Regions from separate parts of the Micromonospora zamorensis genome, predicted to be linked through region 3. Evidence: riboswitches for the same ligand, from Rfam matches in the RefSeq annotation. Region 3 holds a riboswitch; each other region holds the start of a gene.
What was found. Region 3 has a riboswitch for cobalamin ahead of GA0070619_RS10045 (ribonucleoside-diphosphate reductase subunit alpha). Riboswitches for the same ligand answer to the same signal wherever they lie in the genome.

Region 1: another riboswitch for cobalamin. It lies ahead of GA0070619_RS16210 (acyl-CoA thioesterase); the one in region 3 lies ahead of GA0070619_RS10045 (ribonucleoside-diphosphate reductase subunit alpha).
Region 2: another riboswitch for cobalamin. It lies ahead of GA0070619_RS29850 (ABC transporter substrate-binding protein); the one in region 3 lies ahead of GA0070619_RS10045 (ribonucleoside-diphosphate reductase subunit alpha).

What each region holds. Positions count from the first base shown of each region.
Region 1 is NZ_LT607755.1:3,687,243-3,697,577, forward strand. Features, by position in the region: gene GA0070619_RS16205 (DEAD/DEAH box helicase family protein) at 78-611, shown strand; gene GA0070619_RS16210 (acyl-CoA thioesterase) at 915-1,358, opposite strand; cobalamin riboswitch at 1,554-1,768, opposite strand; gene GA0070619_RS16215 (copper resistance CopC family protein) at 1,900-3,798, shown strand; gene GA0070619_RS16220 (copper chaperone PCu(A)C) at 3,864-4,463, shown strand; gene GA0070619_RS16225 (Dyp-type peroxidase) at 4,487-5,701, shown strand; gene GA0070619_RS16230 (copper resistance CopC family protein) at 5,725-6,291, shown strand; gene GA0070619_RS16235 (cupin domain-containing protein) at 6,356-7,489, opposite strand; gene GA0070619_RS16240 (hypothetical protein) at 7,503-7,856, opposite strand; gene GA0070619_RS16245 (helix-turn-helix transcriptional regulator) at 8,056-9,657, shown strand; gene GA0070619_RS16250 (aldo/keto reductase) at 9,705-10,335, opposite strand, start outside.
Region 2 is NZ_LT607755.1:6,626,843-6,637,177, reverse strand. Features, by position in the region: gene GA0070619_RS29875 (ABC transporter ATP-binding protein) at 1-236, shown strand, start outside; gene GA0070619_RS29870 (ABC transporter permease) at 247-984, shown strand; gene GA0070619_RS29865 (VOC family protein) at 1,079-1,843, shown strand; gene GA0070619_RS29860 (ABC transporter ATP-binding protein) at 1,793-2,629, opposite strand; gene GA0070619_RS29855 (FecCD family ABC transporter permease) at 2,734-3,795, opposite strand; gene GA0070619_RS29850 (ABC transporter substrate-binding protein) at 3,872-4,801, opposite strand; cobalamin riboswitch at 4,886-5,008, opposite strand; gene GA0070619_RS29845 (M14 family metallopeptidase) at 5,165-7,045, opposite strand; gene GA0070619_RS29840 (C39 family peptidase) at 7,257-8,594, shown strand; gene GA0070619_RS29835 (DUF4229 domain-containing protein) at 8,710-9,006, opposite strand; gene GA0070619_RS29830 (hypothetical protein) at 9,080-9,517, opposite strand; gene mqnE (aminofutalosine synthase MqnE) at 9,541-10,335, opposite strand, start outside.
Region 3 is NZ_LT607755.1:2,379,377-2,389,711, forward strand. Features, by position in the region: gene GA0070619_RS10035 (FadR/GntR family transcriptional regulator) at 1-410, opposite strand, end outside; gene GA0070619_RS10040 (enolase C-terminal domain-like protein) at 419-1,813, opposite strand; cobalamin riboswitch at 2,184-2,400, shown strand; gene GA0070619_RS10045 (ribonucleoside-diphosphate reductase subunit alpha) at 2,593-4,911, shown strand; gene GA0070619_RS10050 (ribonucleotide-diphosphate reductase subunit beta) at 4,965-5,960, shown strand; gene GA0070619_RS10055 (peroxiredoxin) at 5,957-6,622, opposite strand; gene GA0070619_RS10060 (AAA family ATPase) at 6,668-7,267, opposite strand; gene GA0070619_RS10065 (transposase family protein) at 7,345-8,124, shown strand; gene GA0070619_RS33375 (RelA/SpoT family protein) at 8,821-10,335, opposite strand, start outside.

The sequences.
Region 1 (10,335 bases), 1.3 Mb from region 3:
CCGGGATCGAACCGGCGACATCTCGCTTACAAGTCCTGGGCAGGTCGTCCGGTTGCTCACCCGCGTTAATGTGTCCCGTGATCGTATGGCTCAACGGCACCCACCGCGCCGGCAAGACGACGACCAGCTCGCTCGTGCAGCAACTGATCCCGGACTCACGGGTATTCGACGCCGAAAAGGTCGGCGAGATGCTCATGACCATCACGCCGGGACTACCCGAGACTGACAACTTCCAGCACTGGCCGCCGTGGCGGCAACTCGTCGTCGAGACCGCCCGCCGCGTGCTCGACTACACCGGCGGCACGTTGGTGATACCCATGACTGTCCTGGTCGAGCAGTACTGGCGCGAAATCAGTACGGGCCTCGCCCAACATGCCATCCCGGTAAGGCACTTCGTCCTTCACGCTGACGAAGACACCCTCCGCGGACGTATCGAGGGAGAACACCGCGTTCCGTCTGCGTTCCGTCTCAAGTACCTCGAGCCCTACGCCGACGCGGCCCGCACGTGGCTGCATGCCGAGGCCGAGGTCATCGACACCACGCACCTGTCTCCCGCCCAGGCCGCCGCGCAGATCGTCCTCCGAGCTACCGGGGAAAGCTCAGGTGCCTAACCTCGGCTTGGAATCGCGCTGATTGGCACTCTGGATAATTGCGCCAGCCAGCAGACAGGCACGGAGCGTTCAGGTCAACGCCGTAGGGGTATCGGTGCTGGCTGATGTTGACCGCTGCATCGGACACGCCGGCCGCTTTGGTGTGAGCTGATCTCGACGCAAAGCCTCCGGGTACGGTCAAGCCCGTGGGCCTTCGATCGGCGAACTTATGCGGCCTCCTTCCTGAGCTGCAGTGACCTAACGACGCTCACGCGCAGGGCTACTCGGACCGGTCAGCGCCGCAACGGGCGGACCGAGCGCTTCTCAGCCCTCGGCGCCGTCGAGCAGCGCGCGCCGTAGCGCCAGGCGGTGCTCCCGGCGGATCTCCGCCTCCCGGTACCGTCGCCGGTCCCCGTCGGTCTCCGGCAGCAGCGGCGGCACCGTACGAGGCTGACCGTCGTCGTCGATGGCGACCATGACCAGGTGGGCGGTGGCCACGTCGGTGGGCGGCACCGCCCGGTCCCACCGGTCGGCGGTCACCTTGACGGCCACCTCCATCGAGCTGCGGCCGGCCCAGGTGATCCGGGCGTCGACGTGCACGACGTCGCCGACCCGCACCGCGCGCAGGAACGCCGTCTCGTCGATGGCGGCGGTCACCGCCGGCCCGTCGGAGTGCCGTGCGGCGACCACACCGGCGACGGAGTCGATGAGGTTGAGGATCCGGCCGCCGTGCACCGTACCCATCAGGTTGGTGTGGTGCTGGTCCATGATCTGCGACAGGGTCAGGTGCGACGCCGACGGCGCTCGGCCGGCGATCGTGGTGGTGTCGTGCACAGCGGTAGTCCGTCCCTCGGGAAACCACACCGCCGGGTCGCGGGCACACGCTGACGAGGACGCGCCCGCGCCACACGCACGGCCCGTCACCCGCTCAGCCCACCCACGAGGCCGACGGCAGCGCACACGGTTGTGTACGCGGCGCCGGCAGGTCTTCGGACTCGCGGGCCTGACCGGTCGCGCCGGTCCCCTACTGGCCGTCGCTTCCCAGGCCTGCTGGCCCAGTGCTGATGACGGCGGTCGTTCCCACTCACCGCTGCGGGGCAGCCCCGGATTTCCACCGGGTTCCCTCTTACGACGCCCAGTCGGTCACGACGGGGCGAACCAGCGCCGCCGGCAGCATAGCTGGCCAGGGAATCCGCCCGCCTGGCGCGTCGTACCGCGGCCGCGCGGCGTCCTCGTCATCAACTTTTGCCATCTGAGGAAAAAGATCGCCACCTCTTGAAAAAAGTCTCAAGGCGGTGAGGATATTCAAATGCGTCGTCTCCCTCAGACTTGCGGGCGGGTGGTCTCGGGCCTCCTCGCGTTCCTCCTCGCCTCGGCGGTCGCCCTCCTCGCGTCCGCCCAACCCGCCGCAGCTCACGGGACTCTCGCCATGTCCACTCCGGAGAGCGGCGCCACGGTGAACGAGCCGTTGACGTCGGTACAGCTCTACTTCACCGAGAAGGCCGCCGCCAACGCGTTCTTCACGATCACCGCCCCGGGCGGCGTCCGGGTCGACAACGGCTGGTCGTACGGGGAGCCGAAGCCGCTGGACAAGCCGGTGCGGGAATACTTCCTGGTCAACGGGCAGTTCGAGCCACGGGAGTACACGACGGGGTTCCCCGCGGTGGTGCCCGTCTCCCACCTGCCGGCCAAGGGCCAGTACTCGGTGAGCTACCTGTCGGTGGCCTCGGACGGCGACACCGTGCGGGGCACGTTGACCTTCCGCTACAACGGGCGGGTGACGGCAGCGCCGCAGGGGTGGAGTGCGCCGTCGACCCAGCCGGACCCGGCGCTGGTGGCCGCCACCGAGCAGCACGGATCATCCGGGCAGGGATCGGCGGTGCCGACCACCGCAGTCGAGTCCGTGGCCCCGCCGTCCGCGGCTGCGGCGGCCCCGCCGACCGGGTCGACCGAGGAGAGCGACTCGGGGGCACTGGCCTGGATCGGCTGGGTGGTGGCGGTCGCGGCGGCCGGGGCGGTGGCAGGATTCGTCGTCTGGCGTCGCCGATCGGCTTCCACCGGCAGACCCACCGGCCGGGGCCGTACCTCGTCGGCGAACTCCGGCCGACGCGGCGGCGGCGCCCGTTCGACGACCAGGACCGGCGCCGGCCGGACCGTCGGTGCCAAGCCCAGCGGCCGCAAGGTCGGCGGGGGCAGGGCCAACGGTGGCACGGTCGGCGCGGCGACGGTCGACCCGGGCCCACGGCCCGACACGGACCTCGCCGCCGTGACACCTGGGTCCCGGCTGAGCAACACCCACCTGGCGCTGCTGGTTGGTGGGCTGGTGATCGCCCTGCTGGCCGGGTTCGGGTTGGCTCGCATCGGGACCGGCGACGAGAGCCCGGCGGGCGGCACCGCCCGTCCGCCCGCCGCAGGGCAGGCGGAGTCCGCGACCGACGGGCACCAACACCCTGCGGGCACCGGGCCGCACACGCATCGCGGTGACGGCGCGACGGGCGAGACGCTGGCGACCGGGACGACGGTCAGCGCCGGTGGGTACACCCTGCAACCGCTGGAGCGGTCCCAACCACCTGGTGTACGCGCGGACTACCGTTTCCGCATCGTCGGGACCGACCGGCAGCCGGCGACGCGTTTCGCTGTCGTCCACGACAAGCCGTTGCACCTGATCGTGGTGGGCCGCGACCTGTCCGGCTACCAGCACCTGCACCCGACGATGGCGCCGGACGGCACCTGGAGCGTCCCTGTGACGCTGGCCCGGCCCGGCGGCTACCGCGTCTACGCGGACTTCTCCGTCACCGCGACCAACGGCACGCAGGTCCCTCTCGTGCTGGGTGTCGACCACACCGTGCCCGGCGCGCACACCCCGACCGCGCTGCCGCCGGCGCAGGCCGAGACGACGGCCGGGCCGTACGCGGTGTCGATGAACGGCACCCCGACGGTGGGGGTGACGGCACCGATCCACTTCCAGGTCAGCGGCGCTCCGACCACGCCGGTGCAGTTGGAGCCGTACCTGGGCGCGTACGGGCACCTGGTCGTCGTCCGCGAGGGCGACCTCGGGTACGTGCATGTCCACCCCGAGCCGGAGCTGGTCGACGGGTCGGTCAAGTTCTGGCTGACCGCGCCGAGTTCGGGCCGGTACCGGGCGTTCTTCGACTTCCAGGTCGCCGGCAAGGTGCACACCGCCGAGTTCACGATCAACGTGCCCTGAGACCGGAACTTTCTCCCTGCTGCGGCCGACCATCCAGCCAGCAGCAATCATCGGAGGAAGAACACATGCGCACCACCAGCCCGCTCGGTTCACGCCGCTCGGCCACCGTCCTCACCGCCGCCATCCTGGCGGTGGGCGCCGCCGGTTGTGGCTCGTCCGACTCTCCGTCGGCGGCGCAGCCGAGCCCGTCCGTGTCGGCCTCGGCCAACCCGGACGCCGGTGTGATCGGCATTCGTGACCCGTGGGTCAAGGCGGCCGACAAGGGGATGACGGCGGCCTTCGGGACCCTGGTCAACGACGGCGACAGCGATGTCACGCTGACCAGTGCCACGACCTCGGTGTCGTCGATGGAGCTGCACGAGATGGCCATGAAGGACGGCAGGATGGTCATGCGGCAGAAGCAGGGCGGCATCGTGATCAAGGCCAAAGGCACGCACGCGCTGGAGCCCGGTGGCGACCACCTCATGCTGATGAGCCTCACCAGGCCCGTCCAGGCCGGCGACGAGTTGACCTTCACCCTGACCTTCGCCGACGGCAGGACCCAGCAGTTCCGCGCGGTGGCCAAGCCGTTCACCGGCGCGCAGGAGAGCTACGCCCCCGGGCACGGCGAGCCCATGCCCGGCATGAGCGCTACGCCGGGGATGAGCATGAGCCCGGCATCGTGACCGGGACGGCACCCGTCCGGCCGGTGAGCAGGCGCGGCCTGCTCACCGGCGGGGCTCTCGCCGTCGGTGGTGCCGTGGCCGGCGGGGCCGCGATCGCCGCGACCCGCGCCGGGCAGACCGGAGCACCTCCGGCGACCGCTGCCGACACGACGCTGGCGTCGACCGTCGGCGGCCTGGTCGAGCCGTTCCACGGCGCCCGGCAGGCCGGGGTGGCCACCGAACCGCAGGCGCACGCGGCATTCGTCGCGTTGACCCTGCGGGCCGGAACCGACCGGAGCGCGTTGGGCCGGATGCTGCGGCTGCTCACCGACGACGCGGCCCGGCTCACCCGGGGCCAACCCGCCCTGGCCGACACCGAGTCCGAACTCGGGCTGCTACCGGCGCGACTGACGGTGACCTTCGGCTTCGGGCCCGGCCTGTACCGGGCCGCCGGCGTCGACGACCGGCGGCCGGCCTCGGTGGTCGACCTGCCGTCGTTCCGCGTCGACCGGCTCCAGCCGGCCTGGTCCGGCGGTGATCTGCTGTTGCAGATCTGCGCGGACGACGCGATCACCGTCGCCCACGCCCAACGAGTCCTGATCAAAGACAGTCGGCCCTTCGCCACCGTCCGCTGGATCCAGCAGGGTTTCCGGCGCAGCCCCGGCGTCGAGCCGGGCGGCCACACCCAACGCAACCTGTTCGGCCAGCTCGACGGCACCGCCAACCCCCGGCCCGGCACACCGCTGGACACCGCCCTCTGGGTGCCGGACGGCCCAGCGTGGCTGCGCGACAGCACCACGCTGGTGGTGCGGCGCATCAGCATGAACATGGAGACCTGGGACCTGCTCGGCCGTGCCGATCGCGAGCTCGCCGTCGGGCGGCGGCTCGACACCGGCGCTCCCCTCACCGGCACCGCCGAGCACGACGAGCCGGACTTCGCCGCCACCGGCCCCGACGGGCTCACCGTCATCCCCGACTTCTCGCACCTCACCCGGGCGCATGTCACCGACGACCGGCTGAAGATCCTGCGCCGGCCCTACAACTACGACGGGGTGCCGACAGCCGAGGGCCACGCCGACAGCGGGTTGGTCTTCACCTCGTACCAGGCCGACATCGCCAGGCAGTTCCTGCCCATCCAACGCCGGCTGGCCGACCGGGACCTGCTCAACGAATGGACCACGCCGATCGGGTCCGCCGTCTTCGCCATCCCACCCGGATGTCCACCGGACGGTTGGATCGGCGAGCAGGTGCTCGGATGACCCCCGCCAACCGGAGACTCGCCATGACCGTGCCGCCGTCCCGTCGCACCGCCGTCCGGCTCGGCGCGGCGGTGCTCGCCGTCGTCGTGGCACTGCTCGTCCCGGCTGCCCCGGCTTGGGCGCACAACTCGCTCAAGTCGGCGACGCCGGCCCGGGAAGCGACAGTGCCGAGCCCACCGACCGAGGTCACCCTCGAATTCATGCAGCGGCTCGACCCCACCTTCACCACCATCGTGCTCACCGACGCTGCCAGGCGGAAGCTCGCCACCGGTGACCCGGTGGTCGTCGGGGCGAAGAGCACGGTCCAGGTGACCGACCCACTGCCGAACGGGACGTACACGGTCGCCTACCGGGTCGTCTCCGCCGACGGGCACCCGGTCCAGGGGTCGTACCCGTTCACGGTGGCCGACCCGGCGTCCAGCGCCGCGCCGGTCGCCGACCCCGGTACGTCGGCCGCTGCCCCGTCCGCCGTCGCCGCGGTGCCGACCGACGGCGGCCCGGGTGCCGGCGTACTCGTCGCGGGTGCCGCGCTGGCCGCTCTCGTCGTGGTGGCGGCTGGGCTGCTGTGGCGGCGGGCCGCCCGTCGCTGACCCGACCCGCTCTCGCCTCTCCGGCACCCGTCGGAAGCTGATCCGCGAGGGCCGGTCACAGTGGTCAGACCACCGTCTGCTTTGTGGTCGGCAAGGCGTCGACCATCGACTTCTGCACGTTGATCGTGTCCGCGATGATCTCGTGGGGCGTGTTGGCCATCCACTGCATCACCGAGATGTCCTCGAAGCGCGGGTGCCGGAACATCTCCAGGAACACCAGCGGTTCGTCGCCGGTGTTCTCGATGTAGTGCCCGTACGCGAACGGCACGTAGCCCACGTCGCCGGCCTGGAAGTCGAACGTCCGGGCGGCGGCCTGGGCCGCGAAGACGCCCATCCGACCGGTGCCGGAGATGTAGTACTGCCACTCGTCGGTGGTGGGATGCCAGTGCAGTTCGCGCATTCCCCCGGGCTCGACCTCGACGAGGGCGGCGGCGGTGGTCACGGACGCGGCGAAGTTGGTCGAGTCGGTGACCCGTACCGTCCCGCCGCGGAAGCGTTGCGGGGTCTGGGCGGTCATCCGGTGTTTGAAGCTGCGCGGGATGTCACCGGTGGGGCTGATCACCCGGTCCTGTTGCAGGGGCGGCGGCACGTCGCCCTGGAAGATGTACTTCTCCCGCTCGGGCAGGTTCTCCATCTGTTCCATCGTCCAGCCGAAGTTCTTGGCCAGGACGTGCCGGGGCGTGTGGGCGAAGAAGTCGCTGAGCAGGAAGGTGTTGTTCTCCGAGAACGCCCCGTCGTTGAAGACGAGCAGGAACTGCGCGCCCTCGTCCAGCGCCTGGATGTTGTGCGGCACACCCTGCGGAAAGAACCACAGGTCGCCCGCCTTCACGTCCTCGATGAAGTTGCGTCCCTCGTGGTCGACCGCGCTGATCCGGCAACTGCCGCTGAGCATGTACGCCCACTCCGACTGCTGGTGCCAGTGGATCTCGCGGTATCCGCCCGGCTCCAGACCGAATTGGACGCCGGCCATCTGGGTGGCGATCGGCAGATCCCGGGCGGTGACCTCGCGGGTCCAGCCACCCTTCTCCACCCGGGTGTGCGCCTGGGAGAACGAGAACTTCAGGTTGGGCACCAGTCGACTGTCGGTCGTCGGCGGCACCACCAGGTCGGGGTTCTGCCGCTCAAGTGCGATGTTGCGGCCGGGGATGGGCGGGCCGCCCTGGTCGCCGCGTCGCGGCTGGGGATCGCTGTTCGCCATGATCGCTGTCTCCTCACTCCGGTTGGGCCGGGTTGGGCGCGGACACGGATCCGCCTCGCAGGCGTGGCCGGGACGGCAGCCCCAGCAGGGTGCGCACCGAGGACCACCCGTACTGGACCGTGATCGCGGCAGGAACCGCCACCGCGGTCGCCACCACCACCAGGCGGGTCCACGGCGGAGCGTGGCCACCCGCCCCGGTGCTGGCGAACACGACGAGAGCCAGCAGTACGACCCGGAGCCGGTGCACGCCCGGAAGCCCGGGCCGCCCCGGCTGCTCGCCCCGATCGTTGGCTGTCGAACAGCAGTCGGGCCGACCCGTTGCGCTGCTCGGCAGCCAACCATCGAGGGGCGACGTGGAGTGAGCCATGCTTTCGATGATCGGGGCCGGTGCGGCGCCGTCGCATCACGTGATCGCGCCATTACGGCACGCCAAATCCGGGACGTCGTGGGCCATTCGGCGCAATCGCGCCGGTTCGTCGATCTGGTCGCCCGCCTCTGCCGCCATGGCTAGGCTCGGTCGCAGGACGGCATTTCGACGCGCCGGGTAACCACCGGGGAGAACGCCATTGTCCGAATCATCCTTCAACGCCGGAGCGATCCCGGCTGACGACATCGCCGCCGACGCCGAGCAACGACAACGGTGGCTGTTCGCCGCGGCGGATCAGCTCCGGCTCGACGGGCGCGGCCAGGCTGCCCTGCGCGTCCTCGCGGTGGAGATCGCCGCGAATGGCCGCGGTGAGCGACACCGTGCCCTGCTGCTCGGTCGCCTGGCACAGATCGCGGCGCTGGAGCCTCCGTCGATCGCCCTCGCGGGCCTACGGGAGTCGCTGAACCAACGGCTGGACGGCCCCAGCCGAGCCACTCTGCTCGCCGTCGTCGCCACCATCGCTGCCCGCACCGGACATCCGGACGCCGACGCCCTGCTGCGCGAGGCGGGCACCGCGCACGCCACATCGGGCGACCGGTCTTCCGCCCGCCACCTCGCTCTCGGCCGGGCCGCCCGCGCGCTGTCGCACGGAGATCTGCCCGGCGCGCACGCCGTCCTGACGGCCATGGACCCGGACGCCAGGGCGGCCCGACGGGACGCCACCTCGGTCCGAGCCGAAGGAATCCTGGTGCAGCTCGGTCTCGGTCGGCACCAGGATGCCCGGACGGCGATCGGTCAGGCCTTCGACGACACCACCTCGACCGGTACGCCGCTGAGCGGCACCCTGACCGCCCTGGACTGCCTGCGCATGGTCGCGGTGGGCGAGTTGCCCGAGGCTGCCGCCCTCGCGGCCACCAGGCTCGGATCCGATTCGGTGGACATCAGCCAGGAGACACGTGCCCTGCTGGTCACGGTCATCGCGGAGGTGCACCACCGCCGGGGCGATCACCACGCGGCGCGCGCCGTCCTTCGTGCCTGCCTGACCCGGAGACGGTGGCCGGACAGTACGGTGTGGACTCCCGCCTTCTGCGTCGCCGTCCGCGATCCGGCCCTCAGCGAGCCGTCGAGCCTCCTCAACAGCATCGTCGCCGACCTGCACCGGTCGGTGCGGTCGCTCCTGCCGGTGCCGCAGTTCGGCCCCCGCCTGGTCCGCGTGGCAGTGGCCGCTGGCGACACGCAGGCCGCGCGCCGGGTCACCGAACTTGTCGCACTGGTGGCCACACGGACTCCGGTCCCGCTGTGGCAGGCACTGGCGGACCAGACCAGAGGGCTGCTCGATCGCGACCCCGACGCACTCCGCTCGGCGATCGCCGGGCTGCGCACCACCACCGCGTGGCCGGCCCTGGCCGACGCGTTGCTCGACCTCGCCAACAGCCCCCGGCTGCATCCGACCGAGGCGTGGGACGCCGCGCACGAGGCGGCTGCCCTCTACGCCCGCATCGGCGCGCCGGGCGACCAGGCGACCGCCGACCGGAGATGCGCCGAACTCGCGGCCACCCCACGCCGTCGGTCGTCGGTCGACGAGTCGCCCCGCACGGGCATCGACGCGCTCACGCCCGCCGAGGAGCGGGTGGCCGAGATGCTCGCCGCCGGTGCCACCAAGAAGGAGGCGGCCGGGCACCTCTTCGTCTCGTTCCACACGGTGGACACCCAGCTCCGGTCCATCTACCACAAGCTGGGTATCAACAACCGGATGCAGCTGGTGCGAGCCTGGGACCGGTACAGGTCGACAATCGGCTGATGACCGAGCCATCCGACGGTCTGGCGGTCAACTCCCTGACGTGGCCGTCACTTCTCGCTGTCGAGCAGGTCCATCATCGGCGCCGCGTACCGCTGGCCGGAGGCAGCACCGGCCGGCACGGCACGCTCGATCTCGTCCAACGTCTCCTGATCCAGCGTCAGGTCGGCTGCGGCCAACGACTCGGCCAGCCGATCCCGCCGCCGCGCGCCGACCAGTGGCACGATCTGCTCGCCCTGCGCGGCGACCCAGGCGATCGCCACCTGACTCGTGGTCGCCCCCAGCCGCTGGGCGACCCGGCCGAGCGCGTCCACGAGGCGCAGGTTCGCGGCCAGGTGCTCGCCCTGGAACCGTGGGCTGTTCGCCCGGAAGTCCGTGCCGGTCAGCTCACGGTCGGCCGACCAGTGCCCGCTGAGCAGACCTCGGGACAGCACACCGTAGGCGGTCAGGCCGATGCCCAGCTCGCGCAGCGCCGGCAGGATCGTGGCCTCCGGGCCACGCGACAGCAGCGAGTACTCGATCTGGACGTCACTGATCGGTGCCACGGCGGCGGCCCGACGGATGCTGTCCGCGCTCACCTCGGAGAGCCCGATGTGCCGGATGTAGCCGGCCTGTTGCATGTCGAGCAGGGCGCCCACGGTCTCCTCGACCGGCACCTGCGGGTTCAGTCGCGACGGCCGG
Region 2 (10,335 bases), 2.8 Mb from region 3:
ACGAACTGGTCCGAGCGCTGGTCACGGCCGGAACGGCCTTCACCGACCTGGAGGTACGACCGACCTCGCTGGAGGAGGCGTTCCTCGCCATCACCAGCGGGGACGCGCCCGCCGGGGACCAGCCGGCCACCGAAGGCCGAGCCACCACCGCCGCTGCCGGCGGCCGAGCCACCACCGCCGCTGCCGGCGGCCGAGCCACCACCGCCGCTGCCGGCGGCCAACCCACCACAGTCTGAGGAGGCCACCGTGCAGCTCGCCCTGGTTCACGCCCGCTACCAACTCCTGGAGATCATCCGGATTCCGGTGGCCGTCGTCGGCAGCGCCTTCTTTCCGGCCGCCGCCATGATCTTCTTCGTGGTGCCGTTCGCCGGCGACGACGCGGCCGGTGCCACCTTCGCCACCGCGTCGATGGTCACCTTCTCGGTGATGAGCGCCAACATCTTCCAGTACGGCGTCGGCGTCGCCGAGGACCGCGACCAGCCCTGGAACCCGTACACCCGGACCTTGCCGGCCGGGCCCGCGCCCAGGTTCGCGGGCCGGGTGCTGGCCGGCCTGGCGCTCACGTACCTCTCGCTGATCCCGGTCGTGGTGATCGGCGCGACGCTGACCGCGGCCCAGATCACCCCCGCGGCCCTACTGCTGACCATCGGCACCGTGGCCGTCATCTCGGTGCCGTTCACGCTGATGGGCCTCGCGATCGGCTACTCGCTGCCCAGCAAGGCGGCGATCGTCGTGGCGCAGGTCGTCTTCCTGCCGCTCGCGTTCGGCGGCGGCCTGCTCTCCGCGCCGGGTGAGGCGCCCGGGTTCATCGAGACGATCGCGCCGTACCTGCCCACCCGGGGCGCGGCCGAGCTGATGTGGTCGGCGGTCGGCGAATACCGCGTCGAGCCGCTGGCGATGATCATGCTCGGCGTCTGGGTGGTGCTGCTCGCGGCACTCGCCGGCTGGGCGTACCGACGGGACGAGGGTCGCCGGTTCAGCTGACGATTCGTCCGTTTCCGCCCCGGGCCGCCGCGGGACGGTGCCAGGATTCCGGCAGGGGGTCGCCGTGACCGCCCGGGCCGAGAGGGGTCTTGACGTGAGCACCGTCCCGCCAGGTACGCCCTGCTGGGCCGACCTGGCCACCCCGGACCTGACCGAGGCGCGACGCTTCTACCCGGAGCTGTTCGGCTGGACCGGCCGGGTGACACCGGAGCCCGAGGCGGGCGGCTACACGGTCTTCCTGCTCGACGGCAGGCCGGTGGCCGGGGCCGGGCCACCGGCGATCCCGGACCAGGTGCCGATCTGGTCGACGTACCTGGCCACCGACGACGCGGAACTGGTCGCCGGCCGGGTCGAGCGGGCCGGCGGCCAGGTCGTCGTGCCGCCGTTCGAGGTCTTCGACCGGGGCTGGATGGCCGTCTTCGCCGACCCGGCCGGCGCCACGTTCAGCGTCTGGCAGCCCTTGGCCATGGCCGGGGCCGAAGTGTTCAACGTGCCGGGCGCGATGAGCTGGAACGAACTGGTCACCCCCGACCCCGAGGGCGCGAAGGTCTTCTACGAGCTGGTGTTCGGCTGGCAGCCGGACGACCAGGCGGTGGGCCCCATGACGTACACCGGCTGGCGGCTCGGGACGCAGATCGTCGCCGGGATGATGCCGCCGCTGGCCGACGACTTCCCGGCCGACCTGCCCGCGTACTGGACGGTGTACTTCGCGGTGACCGACGCGGACGCCGCCGCGGCCCGCGCCGCCGAGCTGGGCGGAACGATCCTGGTCCCGCCCCGGGACATCCCGGCGGGCCGGTTCGCAGCCCTACGCGACCCCCAGGGCGCCCTCTTCTCCGTCATCGACCTGGGCCCCTGACCCGGACGATCTGGCGCGGGGGCGGACCGGGACCACCAGTGGGCCGTGGGTGCCGGGGACGACCCGGACGCTGGCCCGGTAGTGGGTCGCCAGCAGGTGCTCGGTCAGCACCTCGGACGGGGTTCCGGCGGCCACCACCTGACCGCTGGCGAGCATCACCATCCGGTCGGCGTACTCGCCGGCCAGGGAGAGGTCGTGCATCGTGGCGAGGACGGTCAGGCCGTGCTCGCGGCGCAACTGGTCGACCAGTTCCAGCACCTCCTGCTGGTGCCCGATGTCGAGCGCGCTGGTCGGCTCGTCGAGCAGCAGCAGCGTCGCGCCCTGGGCGAGTGCCCGGGCGAGGAACACCCGCTGCCGTTCGCCTCCGGAGAGGGTGGCCAGCTCACGGCGGTGGAAGCCGGTGAGGTCCAACCGGCCGAGCACCTCGTGCACGGCGTCGAGGTCGGCGGCCGACTCCCGGCCCAGCGTGGGGATGTACGGGGTGCGGCCGAGCAGCACGTAGTCCAGCACCGACATGCCGGGCGGCACCACCGGCGACTGTGCCACGGTGGCCACCACCCGGGCGCGGTCCCGGCGGCGCAGCGCGGTGCTCGCCGTACCGAACAGGGTGATCGCCCCCGGCGCGGGCAGCAGGCCGCCGACGGCGCGCAACAGGGTGGACTTGCCGGCGCCGTTCGGGCCGATCACGGTGACCCACTCGCCGACGGCGACGGTGAGGTCGACGCCGGTCAGGATCGGTGTGCCGCCGAGGTCGACGTGCAGCCCGCGCACCTCGACGGCCGGCACACCGCCGTCACCACCCCCGGACGAAAGACCCCCGGACGAAGGACCGCCGGACGGAAGGCCGCCAGGCGGACGACCGCCGGGCGGGCCGGCGGCGGGCTCGCGGCTCACGTGAGCACCCGTCGGGCGGTCCGCAGCACGATCACGAAGAACGGGCCGCCCAGCAGGGCGGTCACCACCCCGATCGGCACCTCGGACGGAGCGGCGACGGTGCGGGCCACCACGTCGGTCAGTGCCAGGAACGCACCGCCGAACAGCAGTGACAGCGGCAGGATCGCCCGGTAGCTCGACCCGGCGAGCAGCCGGACGGTGTGCGGCACGATGATGCCGACGAAGCCGATCAGGCCGGTCGCGGAGACCGCCGCAGCGGTGCCCAGGGAGGCTGCGGCGATCAACAGGTAGCGGGTGCGCTGCGGGTGCAGGCCCAGACTTCTCGCCTCGTCGTCACCGACCGCGAGGACGTCCAGCTCACGGCGGTGCAGCAGCACCACCACAGTGGTCAGAGCGGCGTACGGCAGCACCAGCAGCACGTCGTGCCAGCCGGCGGTGGCCAGCCGGCCGAGCAGCCAGGAGTAGACCGGTTGGATGCTGTCGGAGTGTCGTTGCAGCAGGTAGGTCTGCCCGGCGGAGAGGAACGCGGAGACCGCCACTCCGGCCAGGATCAGCATCGCCGGCGAGCCGCCGCGCCCGCCGGCCGCGCCGAGCACGTAGGTCATCGTGACGGCGAGCAGTGAACCGGCGAAGGCTGCCAACGGGATGGTCATCGGCAGCCCGGAGATCGCGCCCTGCCGGCCGGCGCCGCCGAGGGCGATCGCCGCGGTGACCGCGAGGCCGGCGCCGGCGGCCACGCCCAGGAGGTACGGGTCGGCGAGCGGGTTGCGGAAGACGCCCTGGTAGCAGCCGCCGGCGAGGGCGAGCAGCCCGCCGACCAGCAGGCCCAGCACCACCCGGGGCAACCGCAGCTCGGTGACGATCGCGATCTCCCGCTCGGAGAGACCGCTGTCGAGGTGCACCCCCGGGATCAGGTTGAGCAGCTCGGCCGCGACGCTGCCTGCAGGCAGGCTGACCGGGCCGAGCGACACCCCGGCGACGAGCGCGACGAGCACCGCGAACACCCCGGCGACCAGCCACCGCTTGCGCAGCCCGGCGGGCCGGGCCCTTGACGGCAGCCCGGCGGGGCGCGGCGTGGACGGCGGTCCGGCGGACCGGGCCGCGGGAAGCGGCCCGGTCACCGACGGACGACGGTCACGCGGGCACCTTGGCGACCGCGTCGATGATGACCCGGAGCAGGTCCACGACCCGCGGCCCCCAGCGGGAGGCGACGTCGTCGTCCAGTGCGATCACCTGGCTGTTCTTCACCGCGGTGAGCCCGGACCAGCCGCTGCGCGCCTTGACCGAGTCGGCGTTCTGCTGGCAGCACTTGGAGTCGGCCAGGAAGACGAAGTCCGGGTTGGCCTTGACGATGAACTCCTGGGACAACTGCGGGTAGCCGGCGCTCTTGCCGTCCGCGTCGGCGGGGTCGGCGATGTTGGTCAGACCGATCTGGCTGTAGAGCGTGCCGATGAAGGTCTTGCTGGTCGCGCTGTACAGCTCGGGGCCCAGCTCGTGGTAGTAGGTGAGCTTCTCTGCGCGCTGCGGCACGTCCTTGACCAGCTTGGCGATGTCGTCCTTCATCCGGCTGGCGACGTCGGTGGCCTGGTCGGCGTGCCCGGTCAGCGTGCCCAGCTCGGTGATCTGCCGGTACGTGTCGTCGAGCGTGGTGGCCGCCGGGGTCTGGTACACCGGGATCTTCAGCTTGCCGAGCTGCTCGACGATCTTGTTGCGGTCGTCGGAGAGCACCACCAGGTCGGGGTTCTTGCCGGCGATCGCCTCGGCGTTCGGCTGGAAGGCGGAGATGTCGCTCTTGGGCGCGTCGGCCGGATAGTTGGACTGGTCGTCGACGGCGGTCACCTGCGGGCCGGCACCGATCGCGAAGAGCATCTCGGTGGCGGTCGGCGACAGCGCGACGATCTTCTCGGGGCGCTTGTCGAGGGTGAGCGTGCCGACCGTGACCGGGTAGGCGGCGGCCGCGGTGCCGGTGGTCGGCTTGTCGTCGGCCTTCTCGGCGCAGGCGGCGAGGGCCAGCGCGGCGACCGCGAGGGTCGCGGCGAAGAGCCGAGGGGTACGTCTGAACATGGGGCCTCCTGTCGGTCGAGGAGTGTGGTGCTTCGCCGACAGGACTTTCGTACGCCCGCCCACGAGGCGCCCTTCCTCGAGAGCGCGTTTCGCGACCGATCCGCAGGCGACCTGGCTCGTCCCCACCGTCGGGTGGGGCATCACAGTTGCGGGACAGCGCCGGGTTTCGCACCGGCTTCGCTGCGGACTGGTCGGTAAGACGGTAGCGCACCGCCGGGACGTGCCGGATCGATCACGCGCCGATCGCCGCGAGTCGATCCCCCGGAACCGTCACACGGTGACCGTCGGAGGGCGTATGTCCGAGTTGGTGGTGTTCGGAAACGGGTGGTGGGGCCCCGCGGGGCGGAGCGGGGCCCCACCCGATCAGGAGGACGTGATGGTGACGTTGTCCACAGCCGCCTCTACCAGGCTGGCGCCGGAGGCGTCCGCCGCCTCAACGAGGATGCGGACCGACTGCCCGGCGTACGGGGTGAGGTTGAGGTTGGCCACCGCCCAGCTCCCGTTGCGGTTGGTCGCCGCGCCAGCCTGGGTGAGCAGCGCGGTGGTGCCGCCGTTGTGCACCACGCTCACCCGCAGGTAGTCCGCCGACGAGGCGTTCGAGCCGTGCGCCAGGTACCAGGCCAGCGAGAGGCTCAGCGTGCCGGACGACGGCAGGGTCACCGCCGGGGACCTGGCACTGGTCACGCCGCCGTCGACGTCGTAGTCACCGGCCGCCGAACCGGCGAGCCGGCCGGTGACCAGGTCGTTGGATCCGGCGTACGGGGTGAGCTGCTTGGCGCCGGAGGACGTGGTCGCCTGGGCGGCGCCCCGCTCGAACGCGCCGAGGGTGGCGGTGTCGGTGCCGGACGGGTTGATGGTCCAGCCGGTGGCGGTCTCGAAGGTGTCCGACCAGACCGTGGTGCCGCCACCGCCGCTGCCGCAGTACTGCGCCTGCTTGCCGATGGCCCGGTACGGGCAGTCGGCGTACTCGCTCAGCAGCAGCACCGCCTCCCGGTTGCGCGAGGTCTGCGCTGGGATGACCTCATCGGGCGGGTAGAAGCCGCCACCGCCGGACGAGCCCGGGTACATCTCGAAGGTGTACGCCCAGATGTTGTGGGTGGCCCACATCCAGTCGAGGCTGTCCCCGTCGGTGATGTAGAGGTCGCTGGACTGTTCCGGGGTGTAGTTGTTGGTGGCCGCCATCTGCTGGCCGATGGTGGCGAAGGTGTTGTACTGGTCCGCGTTCATGCCCGTCGCGGTGTTCGCCGTCGTGTAGCCGTAGGGCCAGAGCACCAGCTGCGAGTACGTGTGGAAGTCGATGTTGGCCTTGATCTGCTGCACGCCACCGACCACCCGACCGTTGACGAAGTTGCGCAGCGCCTGCGTCTCGGGTGCGGAGAACGCCGACGGCCCCCGGTAGGTCTCCGACGAGGTGGTGCCGGACGAGCCGCCGCAGCAACCCCAGTTGTAGGACCAGTTGCGGTTCAGGTCGGTGCCGACGTTGGACGAACCACTGTTGGGCTGCCGGTTCTTGCGCCAGGACCGGTACGACCCGGTGGCGATGTCGTACTCGCTGCCGTCCGGGTTGACCGTCGGCACGATCCAGATCTCCCGGCCGTTGACGATGTTGGTGATCCGGGAGTCGGAGCCGTAGCTGTCGGTGAACAGGTTGAGCAGGTAGATCGCCATCTCGACGGTCAGGTGCTCACGGGCGTGCTGTTGGGAGTTGAACAGGATCTCGGGCTCGTTCTCGTCGGTGCCGACGTTGTCGGAGATCTTCACCGCCATCAGGTCGCGGCCCTCGTACGACGAACCGATGCTGATCTTGCGGGCGATCGCCGGATGGTCGGCGACGACCTGGTTCACGACGGCGGTCAGTTCCGCGTAGTCGTGGTAGTTGGAGTCGGCGGGCGGGAAGGCCATCGTGCCGATCTCGCCGGCGCCGCGCTCGGCGTTGGGCGGCGGGGCCAGCGGTTCCAGCCGGAAGCCGAGCTTGCCGATCTCGGCGGCCTCACCCGCGGTCGCCGAGATGTGCAGGACTCCGTGTTCGGAGTAGTCGATGGCGGCTCCGGTGCGGGCCACCGCGTTGCGGTCGGCGAGGGTCCGGGGGCCGAGCACCCGGTAGCTGGCGGCGGCCGGCTCGGTGGACCGGTCCGGTGCGGGTCGGGCGGCGACCGGACCGGCGGCGACGGTGACGATGCCCAGCCCGGTGACGACGGCGAGCACCAGGACGCGGCGGAGAGGGATGGGCGTGCGGAGGGCCATCAACTACCTCCTTGATCGGCGGGAGATCCCGCTCGGTGAAGCACACTTCACCACCTGTCACATGGTCATATCAATATCCTTCGCTGCCTTGTCCATCCCGAGCCGATCATCCCGGCGGCAATGATTTTCCACTCAGGAACATCTGGCGAAACTTCCCTCCAAGCGGGAAACTGACCAGCGACGATGCCCCTCTCGACACCGCGGAGCACCCATGGCCAGATCCCGCCTGCACGCGGCCGCCCTCGCCGGCGTCACCGCGCTCACCCTGCTCGCCACCAGCGCGCCAGCGACGGCGGCCCGCCCGCCCGCCGCCACCCACGACGAGCAGATCACCTTCCAGGACTGGTCCGGGCCCGCCGACTGGCACCGGGGCAGCCGGTCCGGCACCCGCGTGGTGCCCGGCGCCCGAGCGGGCCTCACCCTGGCCCGTCCGGCCGGCACCACCGAGTACGCCGACCCGCACACCGGCACCACCCGCACCTGGGAGTACGGCACCTGGACCTCACCGGTGACCCGGGTCGGGTTCGACGCCAGCGAGCTGATCGCCTCCTGGAACGCGGAAACCCCCGCCGGCACCTGGATCCAGGTGGAGATGCAGGGCAGCTACACCAGCGGCGACCAGACCCCGTGGTATGTCATGGGTCGCTGGGCGTCCGGCGACACCGACATCAAGCGGACCAGCGTCAACCGGCAGGGTGACCCCTGGTCGACGATCTGGACCGACACCTTCAGCATCGACGACGCCACCGCCGGGGTGCTGCTGCGGTCGTACCAGCTGCGGCTGACCCTCTACCGGGCACCCGGGCAGACAGCCGCACCGGTGGTGCGGATGCTCGGCGCGATGAGTTCCACAGTGCCGGACCGGTTCACCGTGACCCCGAGCGCCGGGCACATCGCCTGGGGCGTCGAGCTGCCGGTGCCGCGCTACTCGCAGAACGTGCACTCCGGGCACTACCCCGAGTACGACGGCGGCGGCGAGGCCTGGTGCTCACCCACCTCCACCGAGATGGTGGTCGAGTACTGGGGTCGCAAGCCCTCGGAGGCCGACACCTCCTGGGTGGACCCGACCTACCCCGACCCGACGGTCAACCACGCGGCCCGGATGACCTACGACTACGCGTACGACGGCGCCGGCAACTGGCCGTTCAACACCGCGTACGCAGCCAGCTTCCCGGGGCTGGAGGGTCGGGTGACCCGACTGCACTCGCTGGACGAGCTGGAGCGTTTCATCGCCGCCGGCATCCCCGTCGTGACCAGCCAGTCCTTCCTCGCCAGTGAGCTGGACGGGGCGAACTACGGCACCTCCGGGCACCTGTTCGTGGTGGTCGGCTTCACCGCCGACGGCGACGTGATCGTCAACGACCCGGCATCGTCCAGCAACGACGTGGTGCGCAACGTCTACAAGCGCGCGCAGTTCGAGCAGATCTGGCTGCGGACCAAGCGCACCAACGCCAGCGGCGGCGTCTCCGGCGGCTCCGGCGGCATCGCGTACCTGATCAAGCCCACCTCGAAGCCCTGGCCCAAGGTCCCCGGCTCCACCAACTGGTAACCCACCAACCCCTGCCACCCGGCCCCTGCCACCCGGCCCCGCGCCGCCCCGCTCAACGCGGGTGATCAAGAGGTTTGCGTCACCGGAACCCAGTTCCGTGACGCAAACCTCTTGATCAACGCGGAGTGTCCGGGCCTTCGGCCGGGCGGGTGGGGTTGGGGTTGGGGCTGTCTTCGCCGGCCAGGGCGCTGCGGAGGCGCTCCTTCTCGGTGCGCCGGCGCTCTGCGGCGGTGCCCATCTCCTCGGCCATCTCGTCCCGCCAACCGCGCAGCAGGAAGAAGGAGAGCGCGGCGGAGAAGGCCAGCGCCAACATCAGCTTCAGGAACACGTTCATGTCGATCAGCCAGAGGCCCGCCAGCACGGCGACGAACAGCCCGATCCGGCCCAGCGTGTACTTGAGCGCGGCGCTCACCCGTACCACTCCGTTCTCTCCGTCGCCCGCCGATGTCGGCGGGAGGGTCGATCCGCCCGGCGGGCGGTCGCGGTCAGCCGGTTCGGCGGGCCAGCCAGCGGACGCCCGGGAACCAGAGGGCCGCGTACGCCACAGTGAACGCCGCCGCCGCCAACGCGCCGGAGAGCAACGGTGGCAACCCGGAGCCCAGACCGGCGATCAGCAGCCCGACGAACACCCCGACTGCGGCGGCGACCAGCGCAGCCACCACCCGGGCCGCGCCGAACCCCCAGGCCCGGAAGTCGTCCCAGAACAGCCACGCCGGCAGGATCACCGCCAGCCAGCCGTTGGTGTGCCCGAAATCACCGGCGCCGATCGAGGCGAACGCCCAGTCGAACAACACCAACGCCAGCACACCGATGACCAGGCCGGCCAGGCACACCCCGAGCAGATCGCCGAGGGTACGGATGCGCCCCTCGGCGTCCCGGCGGGGAAACCCACTCTGCTGCTCAGGTTCGCGTTGCTCGGTCATCGACTGCGAGGGTACGTGGTGGCTCAGGCCCAGACCTGCTGCGGCTCGGCGCGCCGCTCGGCCAGCGACGGGGCCTTGTCGTACTCCCGGACCACGTTGTAGCGGGTGTCCCGCTCGACCGGCTGGAACCCGGCGTCCCAGATCAGGTGCAGCAGGTCCTCGCGGTGCATCGTGTTCGGGGTGCCGTACGAGTCGGCATCGTGCGTGATCTTGTATTCGACGACGGAGCCGTCCAGGTCGTCCACGCCGAAGTTCAGCGAGAGCTGGGCCACCGACAGCCCGTGCATCACCCAGAAGTTCTTGACGTGCGGCACGTTGTCGAAGAGCAGCCGGGAGACGGCGAACGTCTTCAGCGACTCGGCCGGCGAGGCCATCGTGGTGCGCGCCTGGATCCGGTTACGGATCTTGCCGTCCGCCGAGTCCACGAAGTCGTGCTGGTAGCGCAGCGGGATGAAGACCGCGAAGCCCCCGGTCTCGTCCTGGAGCTCACGCAGCCGCAGCACGTGGTCGACCCGGTGCCGGGGCTCCTCGATGTGGCCGTACAACATCGTCGCCGGGGTCTTCATGCCCTTGCGGTGCGCCAGGGCGTGGATGCGCGACCAGTCTTCCCAGTGGCATGCGTGGTCGACGATGTGCTGCCGGACCTCCCAGTCGAAGATCTCCGCGCCACCGCCGGTCAGCGACTCCAGACCGGCGTCCATCAGCTCGTCGAGGATCTCGTCGGCGCTCAGACCGCTGATCTTCTCGAACCACTGCACCTCGGTCGCCGTGAAGCACTTGAGCTTGACGTTCGGCAGCGCCGCCTTCAGCTCGCGCAA
Region 3 (10,335 bases):
TCCTGCGGTGACTGGCCGACCATCCGGGCCGCCTCGGCGAGCAGGTCCCCGGCCTGGGCGAGGGCCTCGTCGGTCATCCTGGTCGCCGCCAGTTGGGCGGCCTCGCACTCCAGCAGTCGCCGGACGGTGTGGATGTGCCGGGGGTCGCCCTGGCCCTGGAAGTCCACCACGAAGCCCATCGGCGCCAGCAGTTGCGGCGCGTCGAGGTTGGTGACGTAGGTGCCGTCACCCTGACGGATGTTGACGATGCCGAGGATCGACAGAGCCGACATGCCCTCGCGCAGCGAGCCGCGCGAAACGCCGAGCGACTCGGCGAGGTCCTTCTCGATGGGCAGTCGGTCCCCGGGCTTGAACTGCCCTTCGAGGATCATCCGCTTGATGCCGTTCACCACTTCGTCGGTGCGCGACATGACACCCCCTAGCGGCCGGCGGGGGTGGCCGTCCCACCCGCGATCACGTACGGCTCCGAGGATGACACGGTAGTCGGGTCCGACGCCGCCCAGTAGTGGCCGTCGGGAAACCGGTAGAGCGCGACCGACTCGGGGCGCATCCGGGTGGAGTAGCCGGGCTGGCTGGGCAGGACGTAACCGCTGCCCGAGCCGGTGTCCCGGACGACGCACGGGTCGGTGAAGTGCTCGTGCAGGTGGTCGACGAACTCGGTGACCCGGTCGGTGAGATCCCCGGAGATCGCGACGTAGTCGAGCACCGACACGTGTTGGACCATCTCGCAGAGCCCGACTCCACCGGCGTGGGGGCACACCGGCACGTCGAACTTCGCGGCGAGGAGCAGCACGGCGACGATCTCGTTGATGCTGGCCAGCCGACCGGTGTCCAGCTGGCAGAAGTCGATGGCCCCGGCCTGGAACAGCTGCTTGAACATCACCCGGTTGTGACAGTGCTCGCCGGTGGCCACGCCGATGGGAGCGACAGCGCGGCGGATGGCCGCGTGGCCCAGGATGTCGTCGGGACTGGTCGGCTCCTCGATCCACAGGGGTGTGAACTGGGCGAGGGCCTTGACCCACTCGATGGCCTGACCGACGTCCCAGACCTGGTTGGCGTCGATCATCAGGTTGCGGTGCGGGCCGAGGATCTCCCGGGCGATCCCACAGCGGCGGATGTCGTCGTCGAGGTTGGCGCCCACCTTGAGTTTGACGTACCCGTAGCCGGCGTCCACCGCCTCCTGGCAGAGCCGGCGCAGCTTGTCGTCTCCGTAGCCGAGCCAGCCGGCCGAGGTGGTGTAGGCGGGGTAGCCGGTGCGGTCGAGCTCGGCGAGGCGGTCGGCCCTGGTGCTCTCCTTGGCCCGCAGGATGGCCAGTGCCTCGTCCCGGGTCAGCGCGTCGGACAGGTAGCGCAGGTCCGCGATGTCGACGAGTTGCTCGGGGGACATGTCGACGAGCAGTCGCCACAGCGGCTTCCCGGCGAGCCGGGCGACCAGGTCCCATGAGGCGTTCAACACGGCGGCGAGGGACAGGTGGACGACGCCCTTCTCCGGCCCGAGCCACCGCAGTTGGCTGTCGGAGGTGAGGAGTCGGTAGACCGCGCCCATGTCTGCGGCCATCGTCGCCACGTCCAGGCCGACCAGAAGCTGCGCCTGGTGCACCGCGGCCGCGGCGACGATGTCGTTGCCTCGACCGATGGTGAAGGTCAGCCCGTGACCCGCGAGCGGCACGCCCACGCTGTCGACACCGTCGGTGTGCAGGATGACGTACGCCGCCGAGTAGTCGCCGTCCTTGTTCATGGCGTCGGACCCGTCGGCGGTCAGTGAGGTGGGAAAACGGACGTCCTCGACGGTGACGGCGGTGATCTGCGGCATGCGCTCCTCGCCCGGCTAGGCAAAAGATCGGATGATCACCCGGAGTATACGGAGGGCGGTTCTGGCGCGTCAACGACCTTGATCCACCCTGAAGGGCGGACATCCACCGTCTCGGGGCCGTCGAACCTGGTCAATGTTCGAACCCGATCCACTGTGCCCATTGGCGCGATACATCAAATCTTTGCCGGTGTCGGCCGCCCGTGGATCGCGTCGTGCCGTCAGTCGCACCGCCTGCGCCTGCTGCTGCCATCGACGCGCCTGGCCGGCCGGGACGAACCCGCGCCGGTGCGGCTGGTGATCACCGTCACCGGCTCGGCCGCGACACGCCGAGACCGACATGTGGGGTGTGACAACGCCTGCATCCCTATATATGGTGTCGAGCGCAGCTGGTTCGACCGCTCATCCGGTGCGGTCGAGGCAAGAGGGAACCCGGTGGAAATCCGGGACTGTCCCGCAGCGGTGAGTGGGAACGACCGCCGTCATCAGCACTGGGCCACGAAGCGGCCTGGGAAGCGACGGCCAGTAGGAGACCGGCCAGCCCGGTTGTGCCCACGAGTCCGAAGACCTGCCAGCGCGCCGCGTACCCGCACCCGGGTGGGCGGCGGTCCGAGGCCGCGTGGGACGGCTGACGCCACCTGACCCACGCCGTGCCGGCGTGGCGTCCGTCGGTGTCTGTCTCCTCGCGTCCGGGCCACCAGGTCTCGAACTCCGAGGAGCGAGTGGTGACAGTCACCGAGGTAGTCCCCGTCAGCGGCGACGCGACAGTGCGGCGGACGCCGATGCAGGTCCGCAAGCGCAACGGCGCCACCGAACCCGTGGACGTGAACAAGATCGTCCGGGCGGTCGAGCGGTGGGCCGACGACCTGACCGACGTCGACCCGATGCGCGTCGCCACCCGCACCATCAGCGGCCTGTACGACGGCGCGACGACGGCCGAGCTGGACCGGCTGTCCATTCAGACCGCGGCCGAGATGATCGGCGAGGAGCCGCAGTACTCGCGCCTCGCCGCCCGGCTGCTGGCCGGTTACGTCGACAAGGAGGTGCGTCGGCAGGGCATCACCTCGTTCAGCGCGGCGATCCGGGTCGGCCACGCCGAGGGCCTGATCGGAGACGACACCGCCGCGTTCGTCGCCGCACACGCCACGATGCTCGACGCCACCGTCGATCCGGACGGTGACCGGCGATTCGAGTACTTCGGCCTGCGTACGGTGGCCGACCGGTACCTGCTGCGCCACCCCACCAGCAGGCTGGTGCTGGAGACCCCGCAGTACTGGCTGCTGCGGGTGGCCTGTGGTCTGTCCACCACGCCCGACGAGGCGACCGGTTTCTACCGGCTGATGTCCAGCCTGGCCTACCTGCCCAGCTCGCCGACGCTGTTCAACTCCGGCACCCGGCACACCCAGATGTCCTCCTGCTATCTGGTCGACTCCCCGCTCGACGAGTTGGACTCGATCTACCAGCGGTACGCCCAGGTCGCCAACCTGTCCAAGTTCGCCGGGGGCATCGGCATCGCGTACTCCCGGGTCCGGTCCCGGGGCGCGCTGATCCGCGGCACCAACGGGCAGTCCAACGGGATCGTGCCGTGGCTGCGCACGCTGGACGCGAGCGTCGCCGCGGTCAACCAGGGTGGCCGGCGCAAGGGCGCGGCCTGCGTCTACCTGGAGCCGTGGCACCCGGACGTCGAGGAGTTCCTGCAACTGCGCGACAACACCGGCGAGGACGCCCGACGCACCCACAACCTGAACCTCGCCAACTGGGTCCCCGACGAGTTCATGCGCCGGGTCGAGGCCGACGAGATGTGGTCGCTGTTCGACCCGCACGAGGTGCCCGAGCTGCCCGACCTGTGGGGTGAGCGGTTCGACGCCGCGTACCGCGAGGCCGAGGCGCAGGGCCGCTACGTGCGGCAGGTCCCGGCCAGGGAGCTGTACGGGAAGATGATGCGGACCCTGGCCCAGACCGGCAACGGGTGGATGACCTTCAAGGACGCCGCCAACCGGTTGTGCAACCAGACCGCCGAGCCGGGCAATGTGGTGCACCTGTCCAACCTCTGCACCGAGATCGTCGAGGTGTCCAGCGACGCTGAGACGGCCGTGTGCAACCTCGGTTCGGTGAACCTCGCCGCCCACCTCACCGACGGTGGCATCGACTGGGAGCGGCTGCGCGCCACGGTCCGTACCGCTGTGACGTTCCTGGACCGGGTCATCGACATCAACTACTACCCGACCTCGCAGGCGGCGGCGAGCAACCCCCGCTGGCGGCCGGTCGGGCTCGGGCTGATGGGCCTTCAGGACGTGTTCTTCGCGCTGCGGCTGCCGTTCGACTCGCCGGCCGCGCGGGAGCTGTCCACCCGGGTCAGCGAGGAGCTGTACCTGACCGCGCTGGAGACCTCGGCCGACCTGGCGCGTCGCTTCGGCGCGCATCCGACCTTCGCGCAGACCCGGGCCGCGCGGGGTCAGTTGCAGCCCGACCTGTGGGGCGTCGAGGGTACGCAGACCGCGCGCTGGGACGCGCTGCGCGAGCGGGTCGAGGCGTACGGGCTGCGCAACTCGCTGCTGGTGGCGGTCGCGCCGACCGCGACCATCGCCTCGATCGCCGGGTGCTACGAGTGCATCGAGCCGCAGGTGTCGAACCTGTTCAAGCGCGAGACCCTGTCGGGGGAGTTCCTCCAGGTCAACACCGCTCTGGTGCGCGAGCTGAAGGCCCGCGGTCTGTGGACCGAGCGGATCCGGTCGGCGATCAAGCGGGCCGAGGGGTCGGTGCAGGACATCGCCGAGCTGCCGGCCGGCGTACGGGAGTTGTTCCGCACCGCGTGGGAGCTGCCGCAGCGCGCTTTGATCGACCTGGCGGCGGCCCGTGCCCCGTTCATCGACCAGTCCCAGTCGCTGAACCTGTTCCTGGCCGCACCGACCATCGGCAAGCTGTCCTCGATGTACCTGTACGCCTGGAAGGCCGGGCTGAAGACCACCTACTACCTGCGCTCCCGCCCCGCCACGCGGATCCAGCAGGCCACCGTCAGCGCTGTCGCACCCGTCTCCGTCGACGCGGAGGCGCTGGCCTGCTCGCTGGAGAACCCCGAGTCGTGCGAGGCCTGCCAGTGATCCCCGCCGACACCGCCACCGACACCCGCACCACCGACACGAGGACCACGCACATGCTGCTCGACCCCGGGATGGACCTCACCCTCCGCCCGATGCGCTACCCGCACTTCTTCGACCGGTTCCGTGACGCCATCCGCAACACCTGGACCGTCGAGGAGGTCGACCTGCACGCCGACCTCGCCGACCTGGACAAGCTGTCGCCGGCCGAGCGGCATCTGGTCAGCCGCCTCGTGGCGTTCTTCGCCACCGGCGACACGATCGTCGCGAACAACCTGGTGCTCAACCTGTACCAGCACGTCAACAGCCCCGAGGGTCGCCTCTACCTGTCCCGGCAGCTGTTCGAGGAGGCCGTGCACGTCCAGTTCTACCTCAACCTGCTCGACACGTACGTGCCCGACGAGACAGAGCGCTTCGCCGCCTTCGCCGCCATCGAGAACATCCCCTCGATCCGTCGCAAGGCCGAGTTCTGCTTCCGCTGGATCGACTCGCTCAACGACCTGCGGGAGCTGCGGTCCCGGGAGAACCGGCGGACGTTCCTGCTCAACCTGATCTGCTTCGCCGCCTGCATCGAGGGGCTGTTCTTCTACGGCGCCTTCGCGTACGTCTACTTCCTGCGCTCCCGTGGCCTGCTGCACGGCTTGGCCTCCGGCACCAACTGGGTGTTCCGGGACGAGTCGATGCACATGGCGTTCGCGTTCGACGTGGTCGACACCGTCCGCGCCGAGGAGCCGGACCTGTTCGACGACGACCTCGCCGACCAGGTTCGGCGGATGCTCACCGAGGCCGTCGAGTGCGAGGTGCAGTTCGCCGAGGACCTGTTGGGCCACGGTGTGCCCGGTCTGACGCTGACCGACATGCGGGAGTATCTCCAGCACGTCGCCGACCGTCGCCTCGCCCAGCTCGGCATCGCCCCGCACTACGGGTCGACCAACCCGTTCGCCTTCATGGAGCTGCAGGACGTGCAGGAGCTGTCCAACTTCTTCGAGCGGCGCGTCTCGGCGTACCAGGTCGGGGTGAGCGGCACCGTCGCCTTCGACGACGACTTCTAGGCGGCCGATCCGGGGGCCTGGCGTCGCTTGGTGAGCCACCGCATCACGTGCAGGGGGTGCGACGCCGGGTCCGGAATCGGGTGGAAGACCTGTTCGACAGCGCCGTCGGCGATGATCAGCGTCAACCGCTCGTAGAGCGTCATGTCACCGGCGGCGCGGGTCGGCAGACGCAGCGCGTCGGCCAGCGTCAGCCTCGGGTCGGGGATCAACGGGTAGGGCAACCGCAGCCGGTGCGCGAGTTCCCGCTGGTATCCGGTTGACTGCGCGGACAGGCCGTACACCCGGGCGGCGCCGGCCGCGCGGAGTTCCGCGTGGTGGTCGCGGAACCAGGCGGCCTGCTCGGTGCTGCCCCGGGCGCCATGGACCTCCAGCAGCCCGTTGGGCAGGTCGACGCCCGGCCGCCCGGTCAGTGGGTACACGAAGATGACGGTGCGCCCGTCACCGAGCGCACCGAGATCGACCGGGCGGCCGTCGGTGCCGTAGAAGGACAGGGGTGGCAGGCGGGTGCCGACCAGCGCGGTGGGGTCAGTGCCGACCGCCGCGCTGCCGGGCACGACCTGGGTCGCGGCCGCGTCGAGGCGGGCGTCCAGCGCGTCCCGCTGGGCGGTCAGTTTGCCGATCCGCTCCTGCAGGCCGGTGATGGTGCTGCGGTACGTGGCCACCGCCGCCGCACGCGTTCGTCGCTGTAGCGACAGCGACGAATCTCACTAAGGGACGTCTCGTAACTCGGGGCAGCTTGGACGAGGTGATCCGGGAGGTCCGTGATCGATGGCTGCTGCGTATTGCCGGACGAACTCGACGCGGGAGGCGACATCGCTGCGCGGCAGGGTACTGAGCTCGTAGCCGTGGTGGGTGTAGGCAGTAACCATGGCGTCGTGGGTACGGACGGCTTCGGCGAAGTCTTGGTGTCGTTCGCTGTCAGTGCTGTAGATCTGCGGCCAGGGCGGGGCGATGAACACACGCTGGTGGTAGCGGAACAGCTGCGCTGCGGCTGTCACGTGGGCGGGAACGGGCTGGCCGAGTAGGAGGTAGTAGCCGACCATGTCCGGGATCCCCCGGTCGAAGAAGACGGGCCCGGGATGCTGGCTGGCTTGGCGGTAGGAGCGGATCTCCCAGCTGAGCATGATCTCGGCGAACAGTCGTGAGTCGCCGGTGTGCAGCGCCTGGCCGCCGATCGACAGCTGGTCCTGGATGATCTGTCGTCCCGCTTCGTCGATGCAGGCGTGACCGGAACGCCGCAAGCTGTCGATCAGCGTGGTCTTGCCGGCACCGGGTCCCCCGGTGATGACGATGTACTGGCTGCTCACGTCGTCCTCTCTGATAGGCGTCTGCTCCTCGTGCCCCCAGCGTCTGTCCGCTGAAGACGGTCATCGAGGATGCGTGGGTGCAGGTGATCTCCGCAGCCCGCCAGGAGTGGATCTTCCCGTTCACGGGGCTGACCCCCGCCCAGTTCCGCAGGCTGGTCCGTCTCGTCGCCGAGCGTGGCGGGGACGGCATCGCTGACGGCCGGCCGGGCCGACAGTGGGCCCTCGATCTTCCCGACCGGGTGCTGTTGGTCGCCGTCTACTGGCGCACGAACCTGACGATGCGCCAGATCGGCCCGCTGTTCGGGGTGTCACACTCCGCGGCCCACCGCGTCATCGACACCCTCGCGCCGCTGCTGGCCCTGACACCGGTACGTAAGCGGCCGGTCGAGCAGATCGCGATCGTCGACGGCACGCTGATTCCCACCCGTGATCACCGCCTGGCCACCCGGAGCAAGAACTACCGGTACTCGACGAACCTGCAGGTCGCCATCGACGCCAGCACCCGCCTGATCATCGCCGTCGGCGACCCACAGCCCGGCAACCGCAACGACACCATTGTTTACCGCAGCTCGGGCATCGACCAAAAGTTGAACGGGCGGCCGGTGATGGCCGACGGCGGCTACCGCGGCAACCCCGAGGTGATCATGCCCTACCGTAAGCCCGCCGACGGTGCCGATCTGCCCGCCTGGAAGGAAGCCCTCAACGTCGAACACCGCACTGTCCGGGCAGGGGTCGAACACGCCCTGGCCAGGATGAAATGCTTCAAGATCCTGCGCGACTACCGTCGCGCCGCCCACACATTGGCCGACGCCGCTTCCGGCATCGCCAACCTCCACAACATCATCCTGACCGGCTGACCACCGGCCCGGCGCCGAGCAACGCCTTCACCCAGTTACGAGACGTCCCTTAGCCCAGACTGCCCGATCGCCATCACTGTCAACGAATACGGTGCCTGATCGACGCCTTGGTCATCGAACCCTCACGGCGCGTCGCAGACGTCATTGCCCGGTCCATCAATCGATGTCGGCACCATGAACAGGCCAAAACAGTCGCTACGCCCGACAAGCCGTCACAGAACCGTGATTCGAGGAGGTATGAACTGGCCGCCCATGGTCATCCTTCCGGGATCTCGCCGCCACCGGATTACTTGACTGCACTTCGCGGGTTGTTCCTAGCAAAAGCCGACCTTCATTCGGCCAACCCATATGCTCTCGTGGGAGCCTTCATCGGCCGCAAGCAGCCGGTACATCGCGATGCGAGCTACCAGATTTCCGCGCGCTCGTTACCGAATTGAGGTAGCTGCCAGGGAGTGTGCCGACAGGGATTCCGCGTACAGGGTTGAGCGTGTCCCGCGGTATTACCAATACGCAGCCGATACCGCTCTGAAGCAGCTGTCTGCCAGCACGGCCATTCGTGGTGGGCGAATCCCACTGCGAGTGGCCTTCGATGGCGGCTCAGCATGCCCGGGCCGGTGATACTCGCTGCAAGAGAGCAACAACCTGGTCCAAACTCGAGTGAACCGCGGGCTACACGCATGCATCCCAGCGGAAGCGTCACACCTCGGCTGATTTGGTTCTGTACACGTCGAAGACACCGTCGATGCTGCGGACCGCGGCGAGTAGATGCCCAAGGTGCTGCGGGTTGGCCATCTCGAAGCTGAATCGGCTCACCGCCACTCGATCCCAACTGGTGGAGTGTGTCGCGGAGAGGATGTTGACCCGCTCGTCGGAGAGCACCCGGGTGACGTCGGCCAGCAGCTTGTGCCGGTCCAGTGCCTCGACCTGGATCGCGACCAGGAACGTCGAGGCGGAGGTGAGCTTCCAACTCACCTCGACCACGCGCTCGCTCTGCGCCCGCAGGTCCTCGGCGTTGGCGCAGTCGTCGCGGTGCACGCTCACCCCGCCGGAGCGGGTGACGAAGCCAAACACCGAGTCCGGTGGGACCGGGGTGCAGCAGCGGGCCAACTTGATCCAGACGTCGCTGACGCCCCGGACCACGACACCGGGGTCGCTGCTGCTCTGCCGGCTGCGCGGTGGCCGGGTGGCGACGGCGGTCTCGGCGATGTCCTCCGCCGCGCCCTCCTCGCCGCCGTACGCGGCCATCAGCTTCTGCACCACCGACTGCGCGGAGACCTGGCTGTCGCCGACCGCCGCGTAGAGCGAGGCCACGTCGGCCAGGTGCAGGTCCCGGGCGATCGACATCAGCGCGTCGGAGGTGAGCATCCGCTGCAACGGCATGCCCTGCTTGCGCATCGCCTTGACGATCGCGTTCTTGCCGGCCTCGATCGCCTCCTCGCGCCGTTCCTTGTTGAAGTACTGCCGGATCTTCGTCCGGGCGCGGGGGCTCTTGACGAAGCCCAGCCAGTCCTGCGTGGGGCCGGCCGTCTCGGACTTCGACGTGAAAATCTCGATCACGTCGCCGTTGGACAGCGTCGACTCCAACGGCACCAGCTTGCCGTTGACCCGCGCCCCGATGCACTTGTGCCCGACCTCGGTGTGCACCGCGTACGCGAAGTCCACAGGCGTCGACCCGGTCGGCAGCGGGATGACGTCACCCTTCGGGGTGAAGACGTACACCTCCTGGCTGGACAGGTCGAAGCGCAGCGCGTCCAGGAACTCGCTCGGGTCGGCCGCCTCACGCTGCCAGTCGAGCAGCTGCCGCAGCCAGGTCATCTCGTCGATGTGCGCGGGCGGGCCGACGATCTGGGTGCCCTTGTGCTCCTTGTACTTCCAGTGCGCGGCGATGCCGAACTCCGCGGTGCGGTGCATCGCGTACGTGCGGATCTGCATCTCCACCGGCTTGCCGGTGGGCCCGATGACAGTCGTGTGCAACGACTGGTACATGTTGAACTTGGGCATCGCGATGTAGTCCTTGAAGCGGCCCGGGACCAGCTGCCAGTTGGCGTGGATGACACCCAGCGCCGCGTAGCAGTCCCGAACCGTGTCGACCAGGATCCGCACCCCGACCAGGTCGTAGATGTCGTTGAAGTCCCGACCCCGCACGATCATCTTCTGGTAAATCGGATACAGGTGCTCTGGCCAGGCGGTGATCTCTACTCGGATGTCTGC